Linked DNA regions of Sagittula stellata E-37. The protein of the gene in region 2 interacts with the protein of the main gene of each other region in a pairwise test. Links are inferred from orthologs where the notes say so. Each region holds a gene or a part of one and is shown on either strand. Other genes may lie near its edges. The genes, in order: ABFK29_RS00290 and def.

The links.
Region 1: the proteins of def (region 2) and ABFK29_RS00290 interact in binary tests that used the Escherichia coli proteins (3 or more experiments, as listed by UniProt). The link is inferred for Sagittula stellata E-37 from one-to-one orthologs.

Annotation. Positions count from the first base shown.
Region 1 is NZ_CP155729.1:44,072-58,401, reverse strand. Bases 5,602-8,537 are described here. They hold ABFK29_RS00290 (aspartate-semialdehyde dehydrogenase), read left to right. Parts: upstream 5,602-6,526; coding sequence 6,527-7,549; downstream 7,550-8,537. Other genes in these bases: ABFK29_RS00285 (hypothetical protein), read left to right, coding at 8,199-8,537; ABFK29_RS00295 (polysaccharide biosynthesis protein), read right to left, coding at 5,602-6,226. Outside these bases: ABFK29_RS00320 (Hint domain-containing protein), read left to right, coding at 1-1,029; ABFK29_RS00315 (hypothetical protein), read right to left, coding at 1,060-1,383; dapD (2,3,4,5-tetrahydropyridine-2,6-dicarboxylate N-succinyltransferase), read right to left, coding at 1,516-2,343; ABFK29_RS00305 (threonine/serine dehydratase), read right to left, coding at 2,430-3,347; ABFK29_RS00300 (TIGR00730 family Rossman fold protein), read left to right, coding at 3,460-4,302; more of ABFK29_RS00295, read right to left, coding at 4,388-5,601; more of ABFK29_RS00285, read left to right, coding at 8,538-8,546; ABFK29_RS00280 (carbonic anhydrase), read right to left, coding at 8,567-9,208; ABFK29_RS00275 (hypothetical protein), read left to right, coding at 9,377-9,739; ABFK29_RS00270 (leucyl aminopeptidase family protein), read left to right, coding at 9,831-11,210; ABFK29_RS00265 (NlpC/P60 family protein), read left to right, coding at 11,207-12,100; speB (agmatinase), read left to right, coding at 12,185-13,144; ABFK29_RS00255 (DUF2794 domain-containing protein), read right to left, coding at 13,176-13,517; hydroxyphenylacetyl-CoA thioesterase PaaI, read left to right, coding at 14,090-14,330.
Region 2 is NZ_CP155729.1:1,166,960-1,181,188, reverse strand. Bases 5,611-8,445 are described here. They hold def (peptide deformylase), read right to left. Parts: upstream 7,375-8,445; coding sequence 6,847-7,374; downstream 5,611-6,846. Other genes in these bases: ABFK29_RS05555 (MalY/PatB family protein), read left to right, coding at 7,479-8,445; def (peptide deformylase), read right to left, coding at 6,353-6,850; def (peptide deformylase), read right to left, coding at 5,865-6,356. Outside these bases: ade (adenine deaminase), read left to right, coding at 1-83; ABFK29_RS05610 (cupin domain-containing protein), read right to left, coding at 146-658; ABFK29_RS05605 (hypothetical protein), read right to left, coding at 660-1,052; ABFK29_RS05600 (lytic murein transglycosylase), read right to left, coding at 1,252-2,439; ABFK29_RS05595 (response regulator), read left to right, coding at 2,618-2,983; ABFK29_RS05590 (glutathione S-transferase family protein), read right to left, coding at 2,990-3,979; ABFK29_RS05585 (hypothetical protein), read right to left, coding at 4,089-4,325; ABFK29_RS05580 (hypothetical protein), read right to left, coding at 4,330-4,596; fmt (methionyl-tRNA formyltransferase), read right to left, coding at 4,660-5,571; more of ABFK29_RS05555, read left to right, coding at 8,446-8,654; ABFK29_RS05550 (hypothetical protein), read right to left, coding at 8,689-9,114; ABFK29_RS05545 (trimeric intracellular cation channel family protein), read right to left, coding at 9,220-9,855; rnhA (ribonuclease HI), read right to left, coding at 10,199-10,651; ABFK29_RS05535 (class I SAM-dependent methyltransferase), read right to left, coding at 10,663-11,295; ABFK29_RS05530 (DUF3429 domain-containing protein), read right to left, coding at 11,292-11,744; ABFK29_RS05525 (c-type cytochrome), read right to left, coding at 11,856-12,047; and 2 more genes. UniProt on the Escherichia coli protein: Removes the formyl group from the N-terminal Met of newly synthesized proteins. Requires at least a dipeptide for an efficient rate of reaction. N-terminal L-methionine is a prerequisite for activity but the enzyme has broad specificity at other positions.

The DNA.
Region 1 (14,330 bases), 1.1 Mb from region 2 along the record:
CCCGAGCGCTTTGGACACACCGCCGCGAGCCGCAACATCCTCATGCCGCGCGGGTCCATCCTGATCGAGACGCGCATATCGCCGGAGGATCGTCCTCAGACCCTGCTGTCCTATGAACGCGCGCACCCGTGGCATGGATCGTTCTCGGTGCGCGCGGTGCCCGGCGGGGGGATCGTGCTGGTGATGAGCCAGGGCGAAGAGGTATTCCACACAGTCCTTCAGCACAGTTCCGACGCCCGCCACGATGTGCTGCGCGTGACTTTCTGTTGGGACAGTGAGGCGCGGACCGGGCGCATCAGCCTTGAACAGCCCGAGACCGACATCGTGGTCCAGCGCGCAACCCCGCCGCCACCGCCGATGCTGCTGGAGGACGTTTACACGCTGGTCCGTCGCCCGCAGCTGGTCGAGATGGATGAGGACGTCCTGTTCTTCGCCGTGTCGGACAAGATCGAGCCGGTGGGGCCGATGCCATCGCTTGTGGGCCAGACGCCGGTCCTGACGCCCACCGGTTACCGGCCGGTCAGCGCGCTGGAGTGTGGCGATACCGTGGTGACCCGCGACAAAGGCATCGTCCCGGTGCTGGCCCGCCTGTCGCGCAGAGTCCCCGCGCTCGGGATGTTCCAGCCGGTCCGGCTGCGCGCGCCGTATTTCGGTCTGCAACGGGATCTGGTGGTCGCGCCCTACCAGCGCCTGGTGATCGGCGGGTCGGAGGTGGAATACCTCTTCGGCCGTGAAGCGGTGCTGATCCCGGCCATTGCGCTTGTGAACGGTTTCGCTGCGGTGACCGAACCGGCGGTTCAGATGGTCAACTATCACCAGCTTCTGCTCCCTGGCCACGAACCGGTGATATCCGCCGGTGCAGAGGTCGAGACGCTCTATGTCGGGCGCCTGAGGCGTCGGCGGGACCACCTGGCCCGGTCGCTGCTGGCCGACGTTCCGGCGAACCTGTTGCCGGAGCACGCCCGTGCCGGCCTGAAGGTCCTGCGCTCGTTCGAGGCGATCACACTTGCCGAGGCACGCGCGGCCTGATCCCCTGGCAATTCGGCTGCAAGTCGGCTGTCAGTCGAAGAAAGGCGAAACCTGCGCCACGATGACGGCGTTTTCCTCCAGCGCGCGCTGCATCAGCTCGGCTTCGTCGGCTTCGATCTCGTGGCCCTGCGCCTCGCGCTCTTCGCGGGTGCCGTAGCCGGTCACGTCAAGGGGGGCCATGTCCGCCTGCTTGAGGATCGCCACGGTTTCGCGCACGGCCTCAGCCTCGTCCACGCCCGAAGCGTAGCACATCAAAGCGGCGCCGGTGGCCTTGTCGGGCAAACCGTCGCCGGATTTGCGGCCGACCTCTACCAGAAGCGTGAAGACCTGTTGGGTGCGTGGTGACTTGCTCATGCTGCGCGGATGAGACGACGGGGCCGTTTTGTCAAGCGCTGCGCCACGCCGCGGTCACGGACACACATAAAAAAGGCGCGGTGCCGCAGGGGACACCGCGCCGGATTTTCAGACCCGGGGTGGGCGCTGGCGTCAGTCGCGCAGCAGCTCGTTGATCCCGGTCTTGGAACGGGTCTGCGCATCCACCCGCTTCACGATCACCGCACAATAGAGGTTGATCCCGTTCTTCGACGGCATGGACCCGGCCACGACGACGGAGTAGGGCGGCACTTCGCCATACATCACTTCGCCGGTCTCGCGGTCGACGATCTTGGTCGACTGGCCGATGAAGACGCCCATTCCAAGCACGGAGCCTTCGCGCACGATGCAGCCCTCGACGACTTCGGAGCGGGCGCCGATAAAGCAGTTGTCCTCGATGATGGTCGGCCCCGCCTGCATCGGTTCCAGCACGCCGCCGATGCCCACGCCGCCGGACAGGTGCACGCCCTTGCCGATTTGCGCGCAGGAGCCGACGGTGGCCCAGGTATCGACCATGGTGCCTTCGTCGACGTAGGCGCCCAGGTTCACGAAAGACGGCATCAGCACCACACCCGGCGCAATGTACGCCGACTTGCGGACCACGCAGTTCGGCACGGCGCGGAAGCCTGCAGCTTTCCACTGGTTGTCGCCCCAGCCCTTGAACTTGCTGTCGACCTTGTCCCACCAGCCGCCGCCCTGCGGACCGTTGTCGTGGCTTTCCATGTCCTTGATGCGGAAGCCGAGCAGCACCGCCTTCTTGGCCCACTGGTTCACATGCCAGGACATGTCCGCCTGTTTTTCGGCCACCCGCAGCCTGCCGCTGTCGAGCGCGTTCAGCGTGTCCTCGATGGCTTCGCGGGTCTCGCCGCCGGTCATGGGCGTGATATCGGCCCGGTTTTCCCAGGCGGCTTCGATGGCGGTTTCGAGCTGTGCGTTCGACATGTGTGATCTCCTCGCGGGTTTGCGCCCCTATAGCTGCGATGTGACGGGGCGGCAATCCACACAGGCAAACAGCCCAGTGCGGCGCGTCACCCCAACGGATCGGGAGAGATGTTACCGCCGCACAACAGCACGGCCACGCGTTCGTTCTCGGCAGGCACGAAGGCGCCGGACCTGAGAGCAGCCAGTGCGCAGGCGCCGGCGGGTTCGACCAGCAGCCGGTGCGCCTGCCAGAGGGCGGTCTGCGCTTCGGTGATCGCCTCGTCGCTGACCGTGACGGACAGGATGCCCTGCGCCTCCGCCAGGCCATAGCAGATCTCGCCGATCCGGCGCGCGCCGAGGGCATTTGCGGCGACGCCGGAAACCGGCACATCCGTCGGGCCACCCTCCCGGAGCGCGGCGCCCAAGGCATTGCAGGAGGCAGGCTCCACCGCGATGATGCGCTTCGCGCCCTGAAGCCAGGCCATCGCACCGGCGATCAGCCCGCCACCGCCGACGGCGATCAGCACCGTGTCGGCGCTCAGGCCCTGCGCCTCCCATTCGCGCATCAGGGTGCCTTGGCCCGCAACGGTCAGCGGCGCGTCGTAGGCGTGAACGGACATCGCGCCGGTCTGGGTGCGATAGGCCTCGGCCCGCGCCAGCGCATCGGCATATTCGCCGGGCACCACCGTCAGATCCGCGCCGGTGCGTTCGATCAGGCCGATCTTCGAGGGGCCGGCCATCTCGGGCACGAAGATGCGCGCAGCATGGCCAAGGCGTTGCGCCGCGTAGGCCACCGCCGCGCCATGGTTGCCTCCCGATGCCGCGACCACACCCGCCTTGGGGACCTCGACGGCAGAGAGGGTGTTGAACGCGCCGCGCGCCTTGAAGCTGCCGGTGTGCTGCATCTGCTCCAGCTTGACCGCGATGGGTCGCGACCAAAGCGCGCCGGTCTCGATCACGGGTGTCCTGACGACATGGCCCGCGATGCGGCTTGCGGCGGCTTCGATTTCCCTGCGCCACTCCATGGCTCACCTCGTCTGGTTCTTTCCGGGCGGACGCTATAGGTCTGGACGGAAAGGCACAACACGGACCGTCGCCGCCCTGCCAGGGGCGCCGGTATCAAGGAGAGCAAAGCGCATGACCGACGACCGACGCAGTTCGCTCCGCGATGCGGGCTCCGATATGGACGCCGCCCGCCACGTCCCGCAGACGCCGCAATCGACATCGCCCAGCTACCGGCTGGCCTTTGCCGACGAGGACTTTCTGGCGAAGGACGAACTGCGCCCCGTCCGGCTTCAGCTTGAACTGCTGAAGTACGAGATGCTGATGGACGAGCATCGGATCGACTCGACCGTGGTGCTGTTCGGCGGCGCACGCATCCCCGCCCCGTCCGAGAAGGACACGGCCCGGACGCAGACGCTGGCGGAGCTGTCGCATTTCTACGACGAGGCGCGCAGCTTTGCCCAACTGATGACGAGGAAGGCGCTGGCAACCGGCAACCGCGAGTGGGTCGTGGCCACGGGTGGCGGGCCGGGTGTGATGGAGGCCGGGAACCGAGGAGCTTCGGATGAGGGCGGCGTGTCCATCGGGCTGAACATCGTTCTGCCGTTCGAGCAGGCGCCCAACACATACGTGACGCCGGATCTCGCCTTCAATTTCCACTACTTCGCGATCCGGAAGATGCACTTCCTGATGCGCGCACGGGCGGTCTGCGTCTTTCCGGGCGGGTTCGGGACGTTGGACGAGTTGTTCGAGGCGCTGACCTTGATCCAGACCGGGCGCATGACGCCGGTGCCTTTCCTTCTGTTCGGGCGGGCCTTCTGGGAAAAGATCATCAACTGGCAGGCACTGGCCGATGCCGGAACCATCTCTGCCGAAGACCTGGACCTGTTCCGTTTTGTCGAAACGGCAGAAGAGGCGGTGGACATCATCGACGCCTGGACGCCCAAGGGCCGCCGAGGGCAAATTCCCGGTCGCTGAAACATGGGCGCGCAGGGCCGCGCCGTCGTGAGCCAGTAACACCCTTGCATGTCGTTGCGCGTAAGCCCCTTCGGCTGACGGCGTTCTACACGCTCTGCTTGGCGATGCGCCCGGCATCTGCGCTTTCGACCCACCTGGCGATGACAGCGCGGGCGGCGTCCTCGTCCAGGGTGTCGATCGCCTGACGCAGGTCGCGCAGGGCGTTGGCCACTTCGAACTCCGACAGGCACACCTCCTGCGCGCGCAGGATCTTGGGGTGCGGCGTGGTCAGCATGTCGGACGAGATCAGCAGTTCCTCGTGCAGCTTCTCGCCGCGGCGGAGCCCGGTAACCCGGATTTCGATATCGCCATCCGGAGCGTCCTCCGTCCGTACGGTGTGGCCCGCCCCCTCGATCATCTGTTCGGCGATCTTCCGGATCGGCACCGGCGCGCCCATGTCCAGCACGAAGACGTCGCCACCCCGCGCGAAGGAACCCGTCAGGAGCACCAGGCGTGCGGCCTCCGATATGGTCATGAAGTAGCGGGTGACGTTCAGGTCGGTCAGCGTGACCGGGCCACCGCGGGCGATCTGCTCTTCGAACAGGGGGATGACAGAACCGCTTGAGCCGAGCACGTTTCCGAAGCGCACCATGGCGAAGCGGGTGCGCGACGGACGCGATGCAAGATCCTGCACCGTCAGTTCCGCCAGCCGCTTGGACGCGCCCATGACGTTCGTCGGGCGTACCGCCTTGTCGCTGGAGACGAGGATAAAGCGATCCACCCCCGCCTGCCGCGCGGCGTCGGCCAGCGCCTTCGTGCCCAGGACGTTGTTTTCCAGACCTGCGATGACATTGTCCTCGACCAGCGGGAGGTGTTTGTAGGCCGCCGCGTGCAGCACCACATCGATCCGGTGGGTCAACATGGCGTTCAGCATAGCGCGCTCGTTAAGCACGGATTGCAGCAGTGGTACGACGGTCATCTCCGGCGCGAGATCGCGCAGTTCTTTGTGAATGGTGTAGAGAGCCAGCTCCGAGTGATCGACCAGCACCACGCATTCCGGGTCACAGGCCGCCAATTGACGACACAGTTCGGCGCCGATGGACCCGCCCGCACCGCTGATGAGAATGCGGCGGCCGGCGTAGGCGTCGATAACGCCCGGCAGCTCCTTTTCAAGCCGGTTGCGCCCCAGGAGTTTCTGGATGCAGACCGGCCCCGCCTCCGCCCGCAGGGCGTTTTCGCCGACCAGTGCCGCAAAGGACGGCAGGGCATGTGCCTCGCAACCGATGTTGCGAAGCTGGAGGCGGATGCGTGCCATGGCGGGCTGGCTCATGGAGGGCATGGCAAGCACGACGCGACTGACCCGTTTCTCTGCCACGAGTTTCGGGATGCTAGAGGCCGCATGGACACGCAGTCCGGCGATCACCTGGCTTTGAAGGGTCGGGTTGTCGTCGATGAAGGCAACCGGGCGGATGGCGTCATGGTGCCTGAGCGCGGCCACCAGTTGCTGACCCGTCGCGCCTGCGCCGTAAATCAGGACCCGAACGGAATCCGCGCCGTGCAGATAGACCTGGCGGATCGCGTACCGGAGTGCGATCCGCCAGCCAACGGACAGCACAAGTACAAGGAGCGTGAAGTCCACATGCGCCCCGACCGGGAGCGCCGGCAGCGTATTGGGGGCCACAGTGAAGCTAAGGAGGCCGAGACCGGCCGCGTACGCCGCCGTCCGCCCGGGGCCGCGCATCTCGAACGCATCCAGTTTCATGCGCGTCAGGCCAAGGATCCACCCGAGGATGATGCCGCTTGTCACGAGAACCAGCGCCACCGGAGCCGCGTCCATCATGGCGATCCGGCCCGGGGCGGTCAGCAGGACAGAGACCCCGAACGCGACCAGGATGACCAGCGCATCCAGGGCGACGAAGGCGGCCCGTTTCTGTGGGCGGGTCATGCCGGTAACGATCCTGAATAACATGTCCAGTTATCTCTCCCCGTGCAGAGATCCCGTCCGTGCTTCGTGTACGCATCGGGAACATCAGGACGATAAGCATGTCTCAGGTTAAGGGCGGTTTAACCTGCTCTACCTTTGGTCGTCGGAAGTGCTGCCTTTGGTGTGATTTTTACCCATTGTCGTCCCGTTCCGGGAAAGGTCTGAGATACAGCCTTTCACCTATGTGCGACCTGCTATATGCAGCGCGCCAGTCGCGCGGGGCAGGGGTCCGGCGCGACCCTGACCTTTAAGGAGGGCCAAATGGGTTACCGCATCGTCGTCGCGGGCGCCACGGGCAACGTGGGCCGCGAAATGCTGAACATCCTCGCCGAACGGGAATTCCCCGTCGATGAGATCGCCGTGCTGGCTTCGCGCCGGTCGCTCGGGACCGAAGTCAGCTTTGGCGACAAGACACTCAAGACCCAGGACCTCGCGACTTTCGACTTCACCGGTTGGGACATCGCCCTGTTCGCCGTGGGCTCCGGTCCGACGAAGGAATTCGCACCGAAGGCCGCCAAAGCGGGCTGCGTGGTGATCGACAACTCGTCGCTCTACCGCTACGACCCGGACGTGCCGCTGATCGTGCCGGAAGTGAACGCCGATGCCGTGATGGGCTATTCCAAGAAGAACATCATCGCGAACCCGAACTGTTCGACCGCACAGATGGTCGTGGCGCTGAAGCCGCTGCATGACCGTGCGAAGATCAAGCGCGTCGTGGTGTCGACCTACCAGTCGGTCTCCGGCTCGGGCAAGGAAGGCATGGACGAGCTGTGGGATCAGACCAAGGCGGTCTACAACCCGGTGTCCGAGGTGCCGCCGAAGAAGTACCCGAAGGAGATCGCCTTCAACGTGATCCCGCACATCGATGTCTTCATGGAAGACGGCTCCACCAAGGAAGAGTGGAAGATGGTCGTCGAGACGAAGAAAATCGTCGATCCGAGCATCAAGCTCACCGCGACCTGTGTGCGTGTGCCGGTGTTCGTCGGACACGCCGAGGCGATCAACATCGAGTTCGAGGAGTTCCTCGACGAGGACGAAGCGCGCGACATCCTGCGCGAGGCGCCCGGCATCATGGTGATCGACAAGCGCGAGGACGGTGGTTACGTCACGCCGAAGGAATGTGTGGGCGACTTCGCCACCTTTATCTCCCGCATCCGGCAGGATTCGACCATCGACAACGGTCTTAACCTCTGGTGCGTGTCAGACAACCTGCGGAAGGGCGCGGCGCTGAATGCCGTCCAGATCGCCGAGGTTCTGGGCCAGCGGGCGCTGAAGAAGGGCTGATACCCTTCCGAATCGGCAGACAATCGACGGCGCGCGACTGACCTGGTCGCGCGCCGTTTTCGTATGCCGCGGCCATTGGCTGGCGGGCAGGCTTAACCGATCGCAAGGCACTGCAACGTGCGGATGCGCCTGCGTCACCATTCCTGTCCAATTGTATCGAAGTTCTACGCGGACGCAGTGACGGCTAGTCTCTCCCGCGATGGTCAGGGTTCGTCTGCCGGGATATACTTCTCTGCACGCGATGAGGCACTCTGCCAGAATGGCAACCGACCGACGTGCGCCGCCGCCTCTCTCCGGAGGCCGCACCGGTCCCTCCCTTCGCGATATCGCCGATGCGGGCAACCGCGCCCCGCGTGACAAAGGGGCGCCCTGCGCCCGCCCTGTTCGCGCTGCGGCTTGCCAACCGTCTCTCTCATCTCTCTCTGACGGCGGGCCGCAGCGACTGCGTCCCACGCCAGGCGTTGCGACCGACCCGACTGAAAACCGACCCCGTTCAGCAGCATCCCGAGGTTCGGCCTGGTCAAGTTTCCGTCGTCAAATCCGCGACACTTTCCAATTTGATTTGAATGCCCTGCAAGAGGCAGCCGGTTTGCCACAATTTCGACGCATTTGCGTTTCAGCCTTTCCGGACAGGCAAGGAGCACTTCAGATGCAACACCAACCGGACGCGCAGGCCGGGTGGCAGGATGCCCAGGAATTGCAGGGACTTCCCGCTCCTCTCGACTGCGAAACGCGCGCAATGCTGCGCCTTTTTCTATCGCCGATCCTCGAACATTCAGGCAGTTGGACCGAGATTGCCGAAAGGCTGGCGTACAAGGGTTACAGCCTCACGTTCCGCGAGGGGCATCTCGTCGTTCTGAATGACCATGGCGAAGGGCTGTGCACGGGCACGGACCTCGGTATCCCCATGGCACACATTGCCGCCCGCATCGGGCGCCCCTGTGTGAAAGCGCACCGCGGCGGCCACTCCGGCGAGTTGCGGCGCGCGATGAACTGAAGGCGGGTACGCCCTCAGGTTCAGACCACTGTGAACTGGCCGCTCCTGCGGTCGATATGCATCAGCCCGCCCTCACCGATGTCGGTCCACAGGCCGTGCAATGACAGCGTGCCCTTTTCGACCGCCTCCTTCACGAAGGGGAAGGTCATCAGGTTCCTGAGCGACACCCTGACCGCCTCGTGCTCAAGCGCGCGGGGCATGTCGGGATCGTCCTTGACCGCCTCGAAGCCCGGTTTGAGGATGTCCATCCAGCGCCCGACGAAGGACGAGGTCTCTTCCAGCTCCGGCGCACGTCCCTGGCACATGTCCAGGCAGCCCTGAACGCCTCCGCAGTTCGAATGGCCCAGCACGATCACATGCGCGACCTTGAGCGCGGTGACCGCGTATTCCAGCGCGGCCGATGTGCCGTGGTGGTTGCCGTCCGGCTCATAGGTCGGGACGAGGTTGGCGATGTTGCGGTGGATGAAGAATTCACCCTGGTCGGCGCCGAAGATCGACGTGACGTGCACCCGGGAATCGCAGCAGGAGATCACCATCGCGCGGGGGCGTTGCCCCTCGTCCGCAAGACGCCTGTACCAGGCGTGGTTCTCTGCATAGGTCGTCGCTTTCCAACCGTGATACCGCGTCACCAGGTACGCAGGCAGCGGGCGCGTGAATTCCATGTCCCTCTCCGTCACATCGTCCGTTTCCCCAACGGACTAGGCAGAATTCAAGGGAAATGCGAGGGAAAACAGCTTTGGAGAATAACCTTTTGGGAACGGTCGCCGGTCATTTTGGCCTTGGCTGTGGGGGCCTAGGAATTGGGGTGAGACGTGAAACAGGTGACGTACATGTCGCCGGTGGAATATCCGGACATGGACCCGGCGCAGATCAGGACCCTTTGTGCGGATCTTGGGTTGCACCAGGCCGAGGACGTGATTTGCCGCGCGATGGAGGAACTTGCTCAAAAGCTCTGCCAGGTTCAGGATATGGCCATATCCGGACCACGCCAGGACATGCACAAGACGCTGCGGTCGTTGTCGGCCATTGCGCTGCAGATTGGGATGACGTCGCTTAGTCGGGTGGCGCACGACGTGATGACCTGTATCGAGTTCGGGGATATCGTCGCTGAGTCGGCAACCCTTGCGCGCCTGGCGCGAACCGGCGAACGGTCACTGACACAGCTTTGGGACATCAACGAGTTCTCGATCTGAGCCTGCCTCCGCCCACGTTCTGAATCTCGCTTGCAGCCCCCGCACCCGGCACTAATCTTGGCTCCCGACGACCCCTTCGACAGGAGCCCCCATGTCCCCCCGTTTTGCGACCACGACCGACGCCCTTCCGCTGCATATTGTCGAACCGGACGGCCTTGACGGCTGGACGGACGCGCAGCCGGGCCGGGCCGCGGCCTGGGTCCGTGCCAGCGGCTTCACGGGGGCGTTGGGCAGCGCACTGATGATCCCGGGCGAAGATGGCACCCCCGTCATGGCGCTTGCCGGTTACGGCACGGCGGCGCAGCGCGCCCGTCAACGCTTTCCGCTGGCCGGTGCCATCCCACAACTTGCGCCCGGCACCTACCGGATCGGGACCGGTACGCTCGACAATCCGGAAACGGAAGCTTTGGGCTGGCTGCTGTCCGCCTACCGTTTCGACCGGTACAAGACGGCCACGCCGGCCAACAGGTATCTGGTGGCGCCGGACGGTGTCGATGCCGCCCGCATCGAGACGTTGGCCGAAGCGGAATACCTGACCCGCGACCTTGTGAACACGCCGGCCTCCGATATGGGGCCAGAAGCGCTGGAACTGGCCGCCCGCGACCTTGCCGACCGTTTCTGCGCCTCCATCGACGTCACGACAGGCGATGCGCTGCTGGACCACAACTTTCCCCTGATCCACGCGGTGGGCCGGGCCAGCGCGCAGGCGCCGCGGCTGATCGACATGCGTTGGGGCGACGCAGGCCCAAAACTGACGCTGGTCGGAAAGGGGGTCTGTTTCGACACTGGCGGCCTGAACCTGAAGCCGGGCGCGTCCATGGGCCTGATGAAGAAGGACATGGGCGGTGCAGCCAACACCATCGGGCTGGCGCAGTCCATTATGGCTCTGGGTCTTGGGGTGCAGTTGCGTCTCCTGATCCCGGCGGTCGAAAACTCCGTCTCGGCGCCCAGTTTCCGACCCGGCGACGTGCTGATGTCGCGCTTGGGCAAGACGGCGGAAATCAACAATACGGATGCCGAGGGGCGATTGGTTCTGGCGGATGCACTTGCCCTCGGGGCAGAGGAACGTCCGGATCTCATGCTTTCCATGGCGACGCTGACCGGCGCCGCGCGGGTGGCCGTCGGTCCCGATCTCGCGCCGTTCTACTGCGATGACGAACCCTTCGTACAGGCCCTGACAGAAGCGGCGGCAGGCGCGGCGGACCCGGTCTGGCGGATGCCATTCCACGTCCCCTACGAGGCGATGATCGAACCGGACATCGCTGATCTGGACAACGCGCCGTCAGGCGGTTTCGCGGGCTCCATCACCGCCGCCCTCTTCCTGCGCCGCTTCACCGAAGGCGCGGCCCGTTATGCGCACTTCGACATCTACAGCTGGCAGCCGGCTGCCGCCCCCGGGCGTGCCAAGGGTGGTCTGGGTCAGGGGCCGCGCGCCATCCTCGGCGCCTTGCCGAAGGTACTGGGGCTGTGAGCGCCCCGACCGACCGTCGCCTTTTGCGCTCGAACGGACGCGTGGCGCATGTCTCGCTCAAGGGACTGGTCGAGGCCACGGCCTTCACCGAAGGCGAACTGCATGCGGTCAACAGGCCAGGCCCCGCCGACCTGCTGAATGCGCCCGGAGGGAAGCGCGAACGCCAGCTTCTGACAGGAGAGTCGTTTCGCGTCCTTGACGTCGAACGCAAAAGCCACGGCGAAACCTACAGCGAATACGCTTTCGGGTTTGCCGAGGCCGATGGATACGTCGGCTACATCTCCCGGTCCTACCTCCGCCCAGCTCAATTTCCGGTCACGCACCGGGTCTCTGCGGCGCGCGCCATCGGCATCGAAAGCCGCGACGTCAAACAACCGGGCACGCCGATCATGCTGTCTATGGGGTCCCTCGTCCGGGCTTCCGGGCATGAAGACAACTGGTTCAACACGCAGGTCTATGCGCCGCATGTCGGAGTGAACCGCTGGGTCAGGGGCACGCAGCTCGCCCTCGTCGACCAATACGAGACCGACCCGGTCGCAGTGTCGGACCGACTGATCGGCACTCCCTACCTGTGGGGCGGCAATTCCGCGTTCGGCATCGACTGTTCGGGGCTGGTGCAGATCGGGTGCCGCATGTGCAACATTCCGTGTCCCGGCGACAGCGACATGCAGGCGCGCGACCTGGGAGAGACCTTGCCGCCGGGCACCCCGCCGCAACGCGGCGACCTCATGTTCTGGAAGGGTCATGTGGCCTGGGTCGCCGATCCAGAAACGCTGCTGCACGCCAACGCGCACCACATGGCCACGGCCTACGAACCCATCGCCGTCGCCATCGCACGGATCGAGGCGGCCGGCGACGGCCCCGTCACGCGCCACGCCCGCTTGACCTGAACCGGCCAGCCCTGCTTCTTTGCTTTGGAAATACTCCGGGGGTGCGGGGGCTGGCCCCCGCTGCTCTCACAAAAAGGAACCCGCATGTCCGATCCGTTCTTTCACCCTGTCTCCGGCTTCGACCTGCCGCGTTTTGCCGGCGTACCGACCTTCATGCGCCTGCCTCACGTCGGGCCGGAGCATCCGCGATTTGCAGAGGTCGACGTCGGGATCGTCGGTGTGCCGTGGGACAGCGGAACCACCAACCGTCCCGGACCGCGTCACGGCCCGCGCCAGTTGCGCGACGCCTCCACGATGATAAGGGCGCAGCATCAGGTGACGGGCCAGCGCCCGTTCGAGACGGTGAACTGCGCCGATCTGGGGGATGTGGGCCCGAACCCCGCCGACATTAAGGACAGCATGGCGCGCATCACCGCCTTCTACGACACGCTCGTCGCGGCCGATATCCGTCCTCTGACGGCGGGCGGAGATCACCTGACCTCGCTGCCGGTCCTGCGGGCGCTTGCACGGAGCGGTCCGCTTGGCATGATCCATTTCGACAGCCACACCGACCTGTTCCACAGCTATTTCGGCGGGACAATGTACACCCATGGCACGCCCTTCCGCCGTGCCGTCGAAGAGGGTCTGCTGGACCCGAAGCGGGTGATCCAAATCGGCATCAGGGGCACGATGTACGATGCCGAGGACCGCGACTTCGCAAAGGCTGAGGGCATCCGCATCGTCGAGATCGAGGAGTTCTTTGACCGCGGGAGTCCGGACGTGATGCAGGAGGCGCGCGATATCGTGGGCGATGCGCCGACCTATGTCAGCTACGACATCGACTTCGTCGACCCGACCTTTGCCCCAGGCACCGGAACGCCCGAGGTGGGCGGTCCGAACAGTTACGAGGCGCTGCGTGTCTGCCGGGGACTCGCAGGCGTGAACATCGTCGGCGCCGATCTTGTAGAGGTCTCGCCGCCTTTCGACCAGGCCGGGGCGACGGCCTTCCTCGGCGTGTCGATCATGTTCGAGCTGCTCTGCTCCATGCTGGCACAGCCCGCCTGAACACGGCAGTGCTAAGATGGCCGCGCCGTGCTTACTCCACGGCGCGGATCAGCTTGCGTTCCAGCACGCGCAGCACGGTCTTCAGATCGTGTCCGCGCTTCAGGATCTGCCCTTCCATCCCGATCACAGCGTATTCGCCCTGCTTGCTGCGCAGCTTGGGACGCTTTTCGATGCAATAAAGCGGATGCTCTGTCGTGCGCCTGAAGACCGAAAAGATGGCCACGTCCCTCAGTGTGGATATGCCGTAGTCGCGCCATTCTCCGGCGGCGACCATGCGGCCGTACAGGGAAAGGATGATGTTCAGCTCCGCGCGCTGGAAGGCCACCACCTCGTTGGCGCCCCCAGTGCCGGGGAAAGGGGTCAAGCTGTTCATACCCAAAGAGTTGCGCCTTCGCGGCGGCAAATCAAGGGGTTTGCAACCCGTCAGGGCGCAAAGAGAAATCCGCACGTGCGGGCTGGCATCATCGGCAGCTCTGGGTCGGTCGTTTCGAGCTGCGCGCGGGCGGCTGGGGCGCCGTGCAGGCGGGTCCTCGCCCTGTTGGATGCCGGAGCCAAAGCAGCACGTGGCGCCGACCACCGTGTACCCGCAATAGGAGCTATTGGCACTGCGGCCTTGAGGGCTGTCACGCGGCCCGACAGCTTTGCCACGATCCCCACCGTCAGTCACGGGGCCGGGCCACCTTGGCCCGTACCGGGCATTGCCGACGTGCATGGGTCTCTGTTGATGCTTATGCCTGCGGTCTATTGGCCGACAAGGCATAACCGGGGGTCTGGGCGTGGCGGAGTTTCCGGGTTCGTTTCCATCCATGACCTTTCCACCCTTGTTCCGTTTGGTAGGGTGGGGCTGCGCGCCACCCTCCTTCCATGACCGGTCGGGACCGACGTTAACATACTTGACCGTTCGGTCGGTTTTGTGCATCGTTCGGCACAGGGAGGACATCGCCAATGACACCACAGGAGCGCGCGGAGCGTTCGGCGCAGGCCATGTGGGCCACTGACACCGCCAGCCAGGAGATGGGCATGCAGATCGACCGGATCTCGCCCGGCGAAGCGGTGCTGTCGATGCGGGTCAGGCCCCACCACCTGAACGGTCATCGTATCTGCCATGGCGGCTTCATCTTTGCGCTTGCCGACAGCGCCTTCGCCTTCGCCTGCAACACATACAATCAGGTGACGGTGGCGCAGG
Region 2 (14,229 bases):
TCCTCGCACTGCCGGTGATCCCGGCGCTGAAGATCACCGACCGTGGCATGGTCGACGTGACAAAGTTCGAGATCATTTCCTGAGCGCGCGCCCGTGCGCATCGTGGGAAGGCGGCGCATAGCCCCGCCCTACGGGCCGTCGCACTTCAGAAAACGTTGCGCCAGATCCCGCGCAGCGGCCCGGTTCTGCCGAGGATCGGGTCGGTCTCCGGCAAGGGCACCGCCGCGATGCTGGCCCGGTCGCCTGCCTGCATCTCGCCGGTGCGACGGGTGCTGTAGCCCTCCTGCCCCGGCGGGTAGGCGCCGCAGAGACGGAAGTCCTCCGACTGCGCGACCCGGCAATGGCCGGTGCCGGCGGGCAGGACCAGCGCGTCCCCGGCCTGCACCGAGACCGTGCGCCCCCCGGGGCCGCCCAGTTGCAGCCGGGCAGTGCCGCTTGCCACGGCCAGGGCTTCATGCGCGTCGGGGTGGAAGTGGTGGTAGGGAAAGACGGTGTAGACCCATGTCCCCGTCCAGCCGTTCGCTTGCAGCAGGGCGCAGGTCGCTTCCGGCCCCTCGCTTTCGAAGGCACCGCCATAGACCACCACCGGCAGGTCGGGGTTGTTCGGAATGTCGCGCGTCGGGGGCAAGGCGATACGGGTTATGACCGGTTCCGCCATCTCAGGTACACCTGCTGTACACAAGGGGGTCGGAGACGATTGCGCCCTCCACATCCCGGCGGACAAGGGTCTGACCGTCGCCCTGCAGATCGAAGAGGAACTCCGAGTCCCAGGCCTGACCCTCGCCGTTTGCGGCAAAGGTGGCCCGCAGGTGATCCGGCCCGGCCTCTTTCACCCGTTCCAGACTGTGGCGGCTTTCGTAGAAGGTGAGCACGGTGGCGTCGATCCCGAGCAACCCCTTGGCGTCTGCCCGGGTCGGGTCGCAATCCGCCGGGTTGATGCCCCAGCGGCCCTGAAACGCGGGCGGGATGCTGTCAGGCTGCGGTGTATCCTGCGGCAGGCACGCGGCCAGCACCGGCAGCAGCAACGTCATGGGCAGGGTGCGCGCGATCATGTGGTCCCCACGGTGCGGTCCCGCCGCAGGGCGCGGTCCTCCACGATGGAGCCGCGAAACAGGGTTCGGATGAAGTACTGTATCATGTCCGACCAACGTCTGCGCATCGCGGCAGTTCCCGGACCTCCGATCAACTGCGCAACGAAAAGCGCGCGCCGTGCCGGATCGGACCCCGGCCCATCGGCGCACGCTGAAGGTGTCACAGCCGGTTCAGGAGCGCTGCGGTCGGCCATGCGTCGGCGGGCAGGCCCAGCTCCTTCTGCACGTCCCGCACCGCGTTGCGCGTGCCGCTCCCAAGGATGCCGTCGATCTCGCCCACGTCATACCCCCGTTCGGCCAGCTTGCGCTGCAGCAGCTTCATCTGGTCGCCGGACAGTCCCTGCTCCGGGTTGCCCGCGTCGTAGGGCGCCGCACCCATCAGCCGGGTGCCGAAGTAGGCCGCCGTCAGAACATACGTAAAGCTCTGGTTCCATTCGAAATAGACGCGGAAGTTCGGGTAGGCGATGAAGGCCGGTCCCTTGCGGCCCTGCGGCACGATGATCGACGCCTCAAGCCGTCCGTCGTCCAGTTGCCCGCTGCGCGCCCGGACGCCCAGTTGTTCCCACTCGGCCACGGTCTTGGTGGTCTGAAGGCCGGTCTCGTACCAGTCGAGGTCCTCCGGCAGCGTCACCTCCTGCAGCCAAGGCTCATTCGGGCGCCAGCCGAGGTGCGACAGCATCTTTGCCCCGGACAGCAGCGCATCCGGCGGAGAGGTCTTGAGCGACACATGCCCGTCGCCGTCGCCGTCCACCCCGTTTTCGAGAATGTCCTTCGGCAGCATCTGGACCATACCGATTTCTCCGGCCCACGCACCGGTGGTGGTCGCCGGGTCGAAGTCGCCGTGCTCAAACAGCGTCAGCGCCGAGAAAACCTGCGGCCGGAATATCTCGGGGCGGCGGCAATCGTGCGCCAGAGTCACCAGCGCATTGGCGGTGTTGAAGTCGCCCTGATAGCCGCCATAGTCCGTCTCGAACGCCCAGAAGGCCAGCAGCACACCTGGCGAGATGCCGTATTCACTTTGTATACGGTCAAAGACACCGGACCATTCACGCGCTTTCCGCAGGCCGGTGTCCAGACGGTTCTGAGAGATCAGCTTTCTCGAAAACGTGATGAACGGATCCTGAAAGATCCCCTGCCGGCGGTCCGCTTTCAGCACCGACTGGCTTTGCGAGATGCCGGAAAAGAACCGGTTGACGGTCGCGGGGTCGTGCCCCTCGGCCACCGCCTGATCCTTCAGCCCCTGTACGAAGGACGAAAAGCTGCCACCGCAGGGCACGTCCTGTGCAGAAACCGGGCCGGACAGGGCCGTGGCCGCAAGGACCAGACCAAGAAGGGTGTTGCGTCGCATGAAGCCTCCCGAGCGTGCGTTTCGCGGCAGATTATCAACTGGACCGCCATGAGCAAGCACGCTGCACCCGCGCAATTCACGCCGCAACGCAGCGAAATCTCAAAACATTAACCTGATCTTCACCTTTGTGAACGCATACTGAAAGGGCCGAACCGGTCGCCTGATCCCGGAGATATGGATGAACGTCCTCATTCTGGAAGACAACGCAGAGCTCGCCCTGCTCTGGTCACGCCACATTGAACGCCGAGGCGCGGCAGTGACCTGCGCCACGGGGCTGGAAAGCGCCGTCGCCGCGCTGGAGGGCAGCCGGTTCGACGTTCTCCTGCTCGACATCGAGTGCGCGGGCGGCGCGGCGCTGACCGTCTCCGACCTGGCCGCCTACCGTGATCCCAAGGCGCGGGTAATCTTCGTTACCGCGTCGCGCTTCTTTTCGGACGGGTTGTTGTTCAGCATCTGCCCCAACACTTGCGCCTACCTGCACAGCGGCACGCCCGCCAAGGACATCGCCGACATGGTCGAACACTACACGGCCGTGCGCGCCTGACGGCGCTCAGGCGGCGGCGAGATGACCCCGCCCGTGCGGCGCGCCGAAGTCCAGACGCGGCCCTGTCGGGATGATCCGGTGCGGGTTCACCGTGTCGTGGCTGTAGTGATAATGCCGCGAGATATGGTCCATGAACACCGTGTCCGACACCCCCGGCCACTGGAACAGCTCACGCGTGTAGGCCCAGAGGTTCGGATAGTCGACGATCCGCGCACGGTTGCACTTGAAGTGCCCGTGATAGACCGTGTCGAACCGCACGAGCGTCGTGAACAGCCGCCAGTCGGCCTCGGTGATGCGGTCGCCCATCAGGTAGCGCTTACCGGCCAGCCGCTCTTCCAGCCAGTCGAGACTGTCGAACAGCGGATCGACCGCCGCGTCATAGGCACTCTGCGTGGTGGCGAAACCCGCCTTGTAGACGCCGTTGTTGACGGTGTCGTAGATCCGCTGGTTCACCGGTTCGATGTCGTCCCGCAGATGCTCGGGCCAGTAGTCGTCGGTGTTGCCGGTGATGCCGTCGAAGGCGCTGTTGAACATGCGGATGATCTCGGAACTCTCGTTCGAGACTATGGTCTCCCGCTGCTTGTCCCAGAGCACCGGAACGGTCACGTGGCCGTTGGCCCCGCTGTCGGCCTTGATGTAGATGTCGCGCATGAACGGCTTGCCATAAAGCGTGTCACCCGTGGACCCCGCGAAACCCGTATCGAAGGTCCAACCGTCCTCCAGCATGTCGGGATGCACGACGTTGACGGTGATCAGGTCCTCCAGCCCCTTGAGCTTACGGAAGATCAGCGTGCGGTGCGCCCAGGGACAGGCATATGAGACGTAAAGGTGATAGCGCGCGGCCTCCGCCGCGAAGCCGCCCTCGCCCGAAGGCCCCGGCGCGCCGTCCGGCGTGATCCAGTTGCGATAGGCGGTGGTGGTCCGCTTGAACGCCCCGTCGGCGTCCTTCCCGTACTCCCACCCTGATTTCCATTCTCCGTCGACAAGTCTGCCCATGGTATCCTCCTCTTCGCTTACCGGAGAGGTAGGTCGGTGCAGCGATTTGGGAAACGCCTTCCTGCGCAGGAGACCGGTGCGAATCCGCACAAACGAGGCGCGCGCGGCCTCAGCGTCGGCTGATCCAGTGCCAGAGGCCGATCAGCACCAGCGCACCCAGCGTCGCGCCGACAAGCCCCGCCGCCATCCCGGTCAGCACCAGCAGGAAGCGCAGCACCAGCCCGCCCAGCAATGCGCCGAGAATGCCGATGCTGATCGTGGTGACGATGCTCGTCTCCATCCCGAGGATGCGGGTCGCGATGAACCCGGCGGCGGCGCCGATGATGACGAGAAAGACAAGCGACATGGACCTACCGCCGCCGGCTGCCGCGCCGACCGACGCGGCCACGGTAATGCGTCGGCACGATCAGCAGGGCCCCGATGGACGACACGATCGCGTTCAAACCGGGGCTGCGGAAGCCGAAGCCGAACATGATCTGCACGAAGTAGAACAGGAATGCGCCGCCGATGCAGATGATGATCGAGGGCAGGATACCGTTCCGGGTAAACCCGGTCTTCTCGGAGGCGTAACCGATGATGCCCGCGATCACCACTGTGCCGATCAGGACTGGAAACATGAGCAGGACTCCTTTGCAGTGACTATGGGGGCGCACCGCGCGGCTGCCAAGTCCCGCCGGGCCTCAACCGCCGAACGCCGTTCCCTTCGGCAATGGCAACCCTCGCAGGAAGGTCTCCGCATCCTGCGCGGACCGGCCCGCCCGCTGCGCCTCGGTGACGCGAAGGGCACCGGTGCCGCAGGCGACCGTGAACCGGTCGTCGAGCGTGGTGCCCGCCGGCGCCTGCCCCGGGGCGGGCAGCGCGGCCAGAAGCTTCACCCGGTCTCCGTTCAAAGTGGTCCACGCCCCGGGAAAGGGCGACAACCCATTGATCTGACGGACAATCGAGGCGGCGTCGCCGGACCAGTCGATCGCCGCTTCCGCCTTGTCGATCTTGCTCGCATAGGTCACGCCCTCCTCGGGCTGCGGAACGGGCACGAGCTCCGGCAGCCGATCCAACGCCTCTACGATCAGCGCCGAACCGATCAGCGACAGGCGGTCGTGCAACTGGCCCGCGGTCTCCCCCGACGCGATCGGGGTGGCCTTGCGCAGCAGCACGGGCCCGGTGTCCAGACCCGCCTCCATCTGCATGATGCAGACGCCGGTATCCGCATCGCCGGCCAGGATCGCCCGGTGAATCGGCGCCGCCCCGCGCCAGCGCGGCAGCAGCGAGGCATGGATATTGAGACACCCGCGCTCCGGCGCGTCGAGCACGGCCTGCGGCAGGATCAGCCCGTAGGCCACGACCACCGCCACCTCGGCGCCAAGCTCCGCAAACGCCTCCTGCGCTTCCGCGGATTTCAACGATACCGGATGACGAACAGGCAAACCCAGTTCCACCGCCCGCGCATGAACCGGCGTCGGGCGATCCTTCTTGCCCCGCCCTGCCGGGCGCGGGGGCTGGCAATAGACACCGACCACGTCATGCCCGGCCTCGACGAGCGCATCGAGCACCGGCACCGAAAACTCCGGGGTCCCCATGAAAACCAGCCGCATCGAAAACCTCCTTCCGGACAAAGGGCGGCGCAAAGCCCCGCCCTGATTGGCCCATCGCCCGCGCCGTGACAAGCCTATTGCCATAAGGGGGCTCTGCCCCCCCGGCCTTCGGCCTCCCCCCGAGGTATTGTCGCAAGGTGAAGCGCAAGCCCCTCTCATCCCTTCATCTTGGCCCAAATACCTCGGGGGAGCTGCGGAGCAGCGGGGGCGGAGCCCCAATCGCGCCCGAAAGGGCGCGCCTGTCGGCGCGTCGCATGGCTTTTCGCAGAAAAGACAGGCCGGCGCGCCGAACCTTACATCTTGCGCGCCTTGCGGATCAGCATGTCGCGTTTCACCTTGGACAGCCGGTCGAAGTACATTCGCCCGTTCAGGTGGTCCACCTGGTGCTGTACCGACGTCGCCCAAAGGCCGACGAAATCTCGTTCCACACGCAGGCCCGTTTCGTCGATGTAGGCAACGGTGACCGCGCGTGGGCGCGCGATCTTCGCCCAGACACCCGGCAGGTTCGGGCTGCCTTCCTCGTGGTCGCGCAATTGCACCGACGCGTGCAGGATTTCGGGGTTGGCCATGCGCACCGCCTGGCCGCGCGCGTCCGAGGCATCGACCACGGCCAGCCGCAACATCACGCCGATCTGCGGCGCGGCCAAGCCCACGCCCGGCATCGCCTCCATCGTGTCGATCATATCGGTCCAGATCGCGCGAATCTCGTCGGTGATGGCATCCACCTGCGCGGCGGCCGCCCTCAGCCGCTTGTCGGGCCAGGGCACGAAGGGGCGGACGGTCATCGCAGGGCCTCGTATTCGGCGAGCAGCACGCCGCGTTCGGCCAGCGGCAGGTGCTGGAAGTGCATCACACCGTCGAGGTGGTCGGTCTCGTGCTGGGCGATGCGGGCGGCGGCGCCGGTCAGCACGACCTCATGCGTCTTGTCGTCGAGATCGGTGTAGCGCAGGCGGATCCGCGTCGGGCGCGTGACCATGACTGACACGCCGGGCATCGACAGGCAGGCTTCCTCGCCCGGCTCTTCGGGGCCGTCCAGCGGCGCCACCACCGGGTTGATGCAGACCGTCGGCGTCTTTTCCCCGTCCTTCCAGGTCGCGTCCATCACGAACAGTCGCGACCGCACGCCCACCTGCGGGGCGGCGAGGCCGCGGCCCGGGGCGGCGTACATCGTCTCGAACATGTCCTCGACCAGCCGCGCGACCGCGGACGGCGCCCTGACCGGCATCGACGCCGCGCGCAGTCCGGTGTCCGGCCAGGTGAGGATCGGCAGCAGGCTCACGCTTTCTCCCGCGCGCGTTCCTTCTTCAGCTTGACCATCTTGCGGGTGATCATCTGACGCCGGAGCGGCTTGAGGTAGTCGATGAAGAGCTTGCCGTCGAGGTGGTCGATCTCGTGCTGGACACAGGTCGCCCAAAGGCCGTCGAAGGTCTCGGTCCGCAGCATCCCGTCGCGATCCAGCCATTCCACGTCCACGACCCTGGGGCGCTCCACCTCGGCGTATTGCTCGGGGATGGACAGGCAGCCTTCCTCGTAGACATTCTGTTCGTCCGAAGAGGCGATCACGCGCGGGTTGAACATCACCAGCGGGCGGGCGTCTTCCCCGTTGTCGGACTTCGCGCAGTCGAGCACGATCAGCCGGGACAGCACGCCGATCTGCGGCGCGGCCAGCCCGATGCCCGGCGCGTCGTACATGGTTTCCAGCATGTCGTCGGCCAGCACGTGCAGCTCGTCCGACAGGTCGGGCACGGCATCGCAGACCTTTTTCAGGCGCGGGTCGGGATGGATAATGATGGAGCGCTTCATGCGCCGGGATTTAGGGAAATGTGCGCCGCCGCGCAAGCATCGGGGTTGCACCTGCAGGCCAGAAGTCTAGCTTCCGCCGCGAAACTGCAGGAGACGCCGCCGCCATGAGCCGCTTTGACGAAGAAATCGACCGCCACGGAACCCATTCGGTGAAATGGGACATGATGGAAAGCATTTACGGCGTGCCGTCGGACGAAGGTCTGGCGATGTGGGTGGCGGATATGGACTTTCGCCCGCCGGACTGCGTGCAGGCCGCGGTTCAGCGCATGGCCGACCACGGGCTCTACGGCTATTTCGGCGACGACCGCGCCTACAGGGAAGCGATCTGCTGGTGGATGCGGGAAAGGCACGGCTGGACGGTCGAGCCCGGCGCCATCTTCACCACCCACGGGCTGGTCAACGGCACCGCGCTCTGCGTGCAGACCTATACCGAGCCGGGCGATGGCGTCGTCCTGTTCACGCCGGTCTACCACGCCTTCGCCCGCGTCATCAAAGCCTCGGGCCGCGAGGTCGTAGAATGCCCAATGGCGCAGGAAGACGGGCGCTATGTCATGGACTTCGAAGCCTACGACGCGCAGATGACCGGACGCGAAAAGATGGTGATCCTCTGCTCGCCGCACAATCCGGGCGGCCGGGTGTGGACGCGTGAGGAACTGCAGGGGGTGGCGGACTTCGCCAAGCGGCACGACCTGATCCTGGTGTCGGACGAGATTCACCACGACCTCGTGATGCCGGGCCAGACCCACGTGCCGATGCCACTGATCGACGACAGTATCAACGACCGGCTGGTGATGATGTCCGCGACCACCAAGACCTTCAACATCGCGGGATCGCACATCGGCAACGTCATCGTCCCGGACGAGGCCCTGCGCGCCCGCTTCGCGGCGACAATGGCCGGCCTGGGGATTTCGCCCAACTCCTTCGGGATGTTCATGGCCGAGGCCGCCTATTCGCCCGACGGCGCGGCCTGGGTCGACGAACTGGTGCAGTATCTCGACGGCAACCGGCGGCTCTTCGACGAGGGGATCAACGCCATCCCCGGCCTGCAAAGCATGGACATGCAGGCGACCTACCTCGCATGGGTCGACTTCGCCGGGACCGGCATGACGGCAGAGGAATACGGCAACCGCGTGCAACAGCAGGCGAAGATCGCCGTCAACCACGGCCCGACGTTCGGCACCGGCGGAGAAAGTTTCCTGCGGTTCAACTTCGCAACCCCGCGCGCCCGCGTGGCCGAGGCCGTCCGGCGGATGCAGGAGGCCTTCTCCGACCTGCAGTAATCACCGGACAGATCCGGCAAGCCGACTGGGGGCATCAGCGTCCCCAGCCGCCTGCCGGGCGGTAGGCGTCGCCGACCTCCATCTCCGAGACACCAAGCGCCTTCGCCACCTCCTTCTTGGTGGCGTAGCGCGACTTGGTGTGGAAGTTGGTCGTCGCCTGCCGGTGACGGCCAATCCCGTAGGCGCCCGGCTCGTTGTTCTTGACGATGATCTTCCACGGGTGCTTGTTCTCGCCGCCGAACTCCGGGTCCTCGAAATCCAGCAGTTTCTTGGTCGTGATGTTGGTCGCCGCCGGATCGGTCAGGTCGAAGGCCAGCAGGATGCGACCCTTCACCATGTTCGGGCGGTAGCCTTTTTCCATCGAGAATATCCACATCGCCGACCCGTTGTGGGACACCAGCCCGGAGGCCAGCGCATCTTCTGCGTGATCCTTAGGCACCCATCTGTAGAACGTCGGCATGTCGCAATCCTCCCCGCAAAAACTGCGGAGAGCGTGGCACGAGTTCCCGCTAAGCGGGAGTATGCTATCCCTGACCCGAAACCCGAGAGCCCGGCCCGCGCCGGCTCAGGGTTTGTAGCGCGGCGGAAAGCCCTTGTAGACCGGCAGGCGCCATCCGAAGGCGATGCTGCCCGCCCGCAGGCAGAAGGTCACGGCGGCACAGGCCAGCGCCGCCTGCGCCGCGCTGACGGTCTGCGGCAGGAAGGTGGCCAGCCCCGTGGTCAACGCGCCAAAGAAGGCGCAGGTGACGTAAAGCTCCCCCTGTTTCAGGACCAGCGGCACCTCGTTGGCCACTACGTCGCGCATCAGCCCGCCCGCACAGCCGGTCAGCACGCCCATCACCAGCACGATGCCCAGCGACTGCCCCTCTGCCACGGCGATGCCCGACCCGGCGGCCACGGCCACCGCCAATGCCGCCGCATCCAGCCAGACGATCGCCTTGTAGCGGCTCTCCAGCAGGTGCGCGGTGAAGAACACCAGCACGGCGGCGGCGCAGGCCACGCCAAGGATATGCGGGTCGTCCATCCAGAAGATTGGGTTGCGGTCCAGCATCAGGTCGCGCAGCGTGCCGCCGCCCGTCGCCGTCAGGCAGGCGAAGAAGGCAAACCCGACGATGTCGAGCTGCGCCCGGCTGGCCACCAGCGCCCCGGTCAGCGCGAAAACGAGGACGGAGGCATAGTCGAGCAACTGCAGCGCGGTCATGGCGCAAACCCCTCACTGGCCGTGGCGTTGGGATGCGCCGCGCAGTTGATCGTGACGGGCGCAGCCGATGGCCCGACACGATCCGACGACATCCGCTTGGTGCGCGTTCGACTTGCGCGGATCCGCAAGGCGCCTCTTGCCCCGGTCTGCGTCCCCGCGACGGCCCCCATGGTCATGCGTCTGCCCTCGCAACGGTTCGAAACCTGCGCCCGGCAACCACCGGCCTGTACCGAACCCGGCAAATGCGCTGCACGGTCATGCCGTCCTCCCCTCTTCACCCCGTGGGCCGCGCCCATGTGCCTGGCATGCGCCAGGCCGTCCGAAGGACCTGACAAACCGCCTTCTACGACTTGAAGGGGGCCATGCCCGCGCGGGCCAGTTCGTCCGCGCGTTCGTTCTCCGGGTGTCCGGCGTGGCCCTTGACCCATTCCCAGACCACGTCGTGACGGGCCTGCGCGGCGTCCAGCCTCTGCCACAGTTCGACGTTCTTCACTGGCTTCTTCGCGGCGGTCTTCCAGCCGTTCTTCTTCCAGCCGAAGATCCATCCGGTCACGCCGTTCTTCACGTACTGGCTGTCGGTGATGACCGTGATCCGCGACGGTTTCGTCAGCGATTCCAAAGCGCTGATCGCCGCCATCAGTTCCATCTGGTTGTTGGTTGTGACCCGCTCGCCACCTTTCAGCTCGCGCTGTTTGACGACTTCGTCGCCCTCCATCGCGCGCAGCAGCACACCCCAGCCACCGGGGCCGGGATTTCCGGAGCAGGCTCCGTCGGTATAGGCGTAGAGATCGGGCATGAGGCGTTCGGTCAGGCAGTGTCTGTGCGGGCTTCGGTGTCCGGGACAATCTTCCGGGCGGTCAGGGTGAACCACCCGGCGACCTCACCGTCAAGCCCCTTGTCCGCGCCCTCGCGCAGATCGTCCGTCACCATGTCCAGGTCCGCCAGCAGGCCGGTCAGTTCGGCCACGGTGTAATAGGTGTAGAACCGCCCCAACCGGTCGCGCCGTTCGCCGGTGCCCTCCTTCAGCCCGACATGCAGGACGCCGCCGGGTTTCAGCGCCCGATACAGCCGCGCCAGATGGTCCGGCATGGCGGCGCGCGGCGCGTGCAAAAGCGAGAAGTTGGCCCAGATCCCGTCGAAGCGCGCCACGTCGTCGATGTCCTCGAAGACGGCCTTGCGGACGGCCAGCCCCTCGACCTTGGACGCTTCGGCCACCATCGCGTCGGAGGCATCCGTGGCCTCGACCTCGAACCCCATCTCCAGCATAGCCCGCGCCCAGCTTCCCGGTCCGCAGCCGAGGTCGAGCACGCGACCGCCCTTCGGCAACCGCGCCACGAAGGCCCGCAGCGAGGCCATGGCGGCGGGGTCCCGTCCCATGGTCTGCGCGTAGTCGCCCGCGCGGGCGTTATAGACCTCAAGCGTCTCGCGATCCGCACTCACAGCACCACCCCCACGGCAAGGCAGGCGAGGACCAGCACGGTCAGCAGCACCCGCAGTTTCATCCACCAGTCGGGCGCCAGCCCCCAGCGCCAGAACGCAAAGTCGAGCGCCAGCAGCCCGAGGAAGCCGAAGATCAGGTAGATCCCCGCCGACACCGGGCCGCCGCCGGTCATGAAGAAGGCCCAGAGCGCGGGCAGCACCGACAGCCCATAGCCCGTCGCAGCCTGCCCGCCCTCCGCCTTCGTGGCGAAGCCCCAAAGCACACCCGACATGAACGACAGGATCACCGCACCGTAGAACAGCTGGACATAGGGGCCGGCAAAACGCGGCCCGAGGGTCGATGCGGCGAAGTTGGCCGCCCAGGGCGACACCATCGTCAGCGCGCCCCACGCAAAGGGCAGAACCCCGGCAAGGCCGAGGATCAGGGCGGAACGGGGGATCTGGGTCATGGCTTCTCCGTCGCGTGTCTGTCGGGCTGCGGGCGGGCACGGCTCTGCGCTCTGTTTAGCCCCCGTCACGACCGTCGGCCAGCCCCGCCATCACCGAACCGACCCCGCGCCCTATTCGTGCGGCGGATTGCGCGACGCCTGCAACGCGCGGATCTCTTCCGGCCACTGGTCGTGGATGTATGTGACGATGTTCCAGATCTCCGCGTCCGACAGCATGTCGTCGAAGGCGGGCATGCCCGGGTCGAAGCCTTTAGCCCCCAGCCGCTTCACGAGTTCCGCGCCGCCCGGCAACTTACGTTGCACGGCGCAGGATGGTTTACGGCGACGATGCGGGCCCCCGTTGTCAGGCCGGGACGCGCAGCACGCGGGGCACCTTGAACTCGACGTTCTCCTGCGCGGTCTCGACCACCGCCTTCGTCACGTCATACCGCGCGCGGAAGGCGTCGATGACCTCTTCGATCAGCACTTCGGGGGCCGACGCACCGGCGGTGATGCCCACCGCGCCGATGCCCTCCAGCGCCCGCCAGTCGATGTCTGCAGCCCGCTGCACGAGTTGCGCGTAGGAACAGCCCGCCTTCCGTGCGACCTCCACCAGCCTGCGCGAGTTGGAGGAGTTCGGCGCGCCCACAACCAGCAGCGCATCGACCTTCGGCGCGATGGCCTTCACCGATTCCTGCCGGTTCGTCGTGGCATAGCAGATGTCTTCCTTGTGCGGCCCGACGATGGCCGGGAACCGCGCCTTCAGCGCCGCGACGATCTCGGCGGTGTCGTCGACCGACAGCGTGGTCTGGGTGACGAAGGCCAGCTTCTCCGGATCGCGGACCTCGACGTGCGCCACATCGTCGGGCGTCTCCACCAGCAGCACCTCGCCCGCCGGAAGCTGGCCCATGGTGCCGACGGTCTCCGGATGGCCGGCATGGCCGATCATGATCATCTGAAGCCCGTTCTCCGCGTGGCGGGCAGCCTCGATGTGGACCTTCGACACCAGCGGACAGGTCGCGTCGACATAGATCATCTCGCGCCGCGCCGCCTCGGCCGGGACCGCCTTCGGCACGCCATGGGCCGAGAAGATCACCGGGCGGTCGTCCGGGCATTCCTCCAGTTCTTCGACGAAAACGGCACCCTTGGCGCGCAGGTCGTCGACGACGAACTTGTTGTGCACGATCTCGTGGCGGACGTAGACCGGCGCGCCCCATTTCTCGAGCGCCATCTCGACGATCTTGATCGCCCGGTCGACGCCGGCACAGAAACCGCGCGGCGCGGCAAGGTAAAGGGTCAGTGGGGTCATGCGCATGTCTCCTTGCCCCTCACCTAGTCAGTCGCACCGCCCGCGTCCAGTAATCCGGACCTTGATCCCCTTGCGTTAACCAAGCAGGCTGGCAGCAACGCCTTTTTGACAGACAGAGTATTGCCATGACCGCCTCCAGCGACGATTTCACCGATTTCCTCCGCTTTGGCGGCGCGGCCCCGCTGGACCCGTTCGCCGCCCTGAAGGAGAAGGTCCGCCGCAACCCGCTGGACGGCGCCGCGCTTGAGGAACTGGCCGAGGCGCAGATCGCCGGGGGCCGCATCCTCGACGGCTTCGCCACGTACAACACGCGGATCTCGCTCGGGAATGTCTCGGCGCCCACATGGGCGCGGATCGGCGCGGCGATGGACCGGCAGCAGGAATACGCCCAGGCCATCGCCTGTTTCGCACAAAGCCTGGCGCTGGAGGAAGCGCCGGAGGTCCGCCACATGATGGGCCGCGCGCTGTTCAAGCTGGGCGACGTCGACGGCGCCGTGGCCATGCACAGCAGCGCCGCGCAGGAGACCGGCAACCTGGCCGCTTGGTTCGCCGTGGCCACGCTGATCCCCGGCGCGCCCTCTGCCACACCCGAAACCATCCTTGCCGCGCGCCGGGACTTTGCCGCGGTGCTGGCAAGGTCGCCGCTCGCCAACCGGATGAAGCGCGCGCCGAAGCCCCGCCCCCGCACCGACGGGCCGCTGCGCGTGGGCTACGTGTCCTCCTGGCTGGAAAAGCCGAACTACATGCGGCCGACCTGGGCGCTGATCAACAACCACGACCGTTCGAAGGTGGAGGTGCATCTGTTTTCCGACAGCGCGGAAGGGGCGGAAATGATCGGCTACGACCCGCAGCCAACCGACGTGATCCACGCCACCGGCAAGCTCGACAACACGCAACTGGGCAAGCTGATCTGCAAGACCGAACTGGACATCCTGATCGACATCAACGCCTACAGCACGCCCGAACGGCTTGGCACTTTCACCCAGCCCGTCGCCCCGATCTGCCTGGCGTGGCAGAACCACTTCGCACCCTCCGGCCTGCCCGGGTTTCACGGCATCGTCGGGGACGAGCAGTCGGTCAAACCCGGCGAAGAAGGGGTCTTCAACGAAACCGTGTATCGCCTGCCCACCAGCTACCTGACCTTCACCGTCGCCCACAAGGCACCCCCGGTGGTCGATCCGCCCTGCCTGACAAACG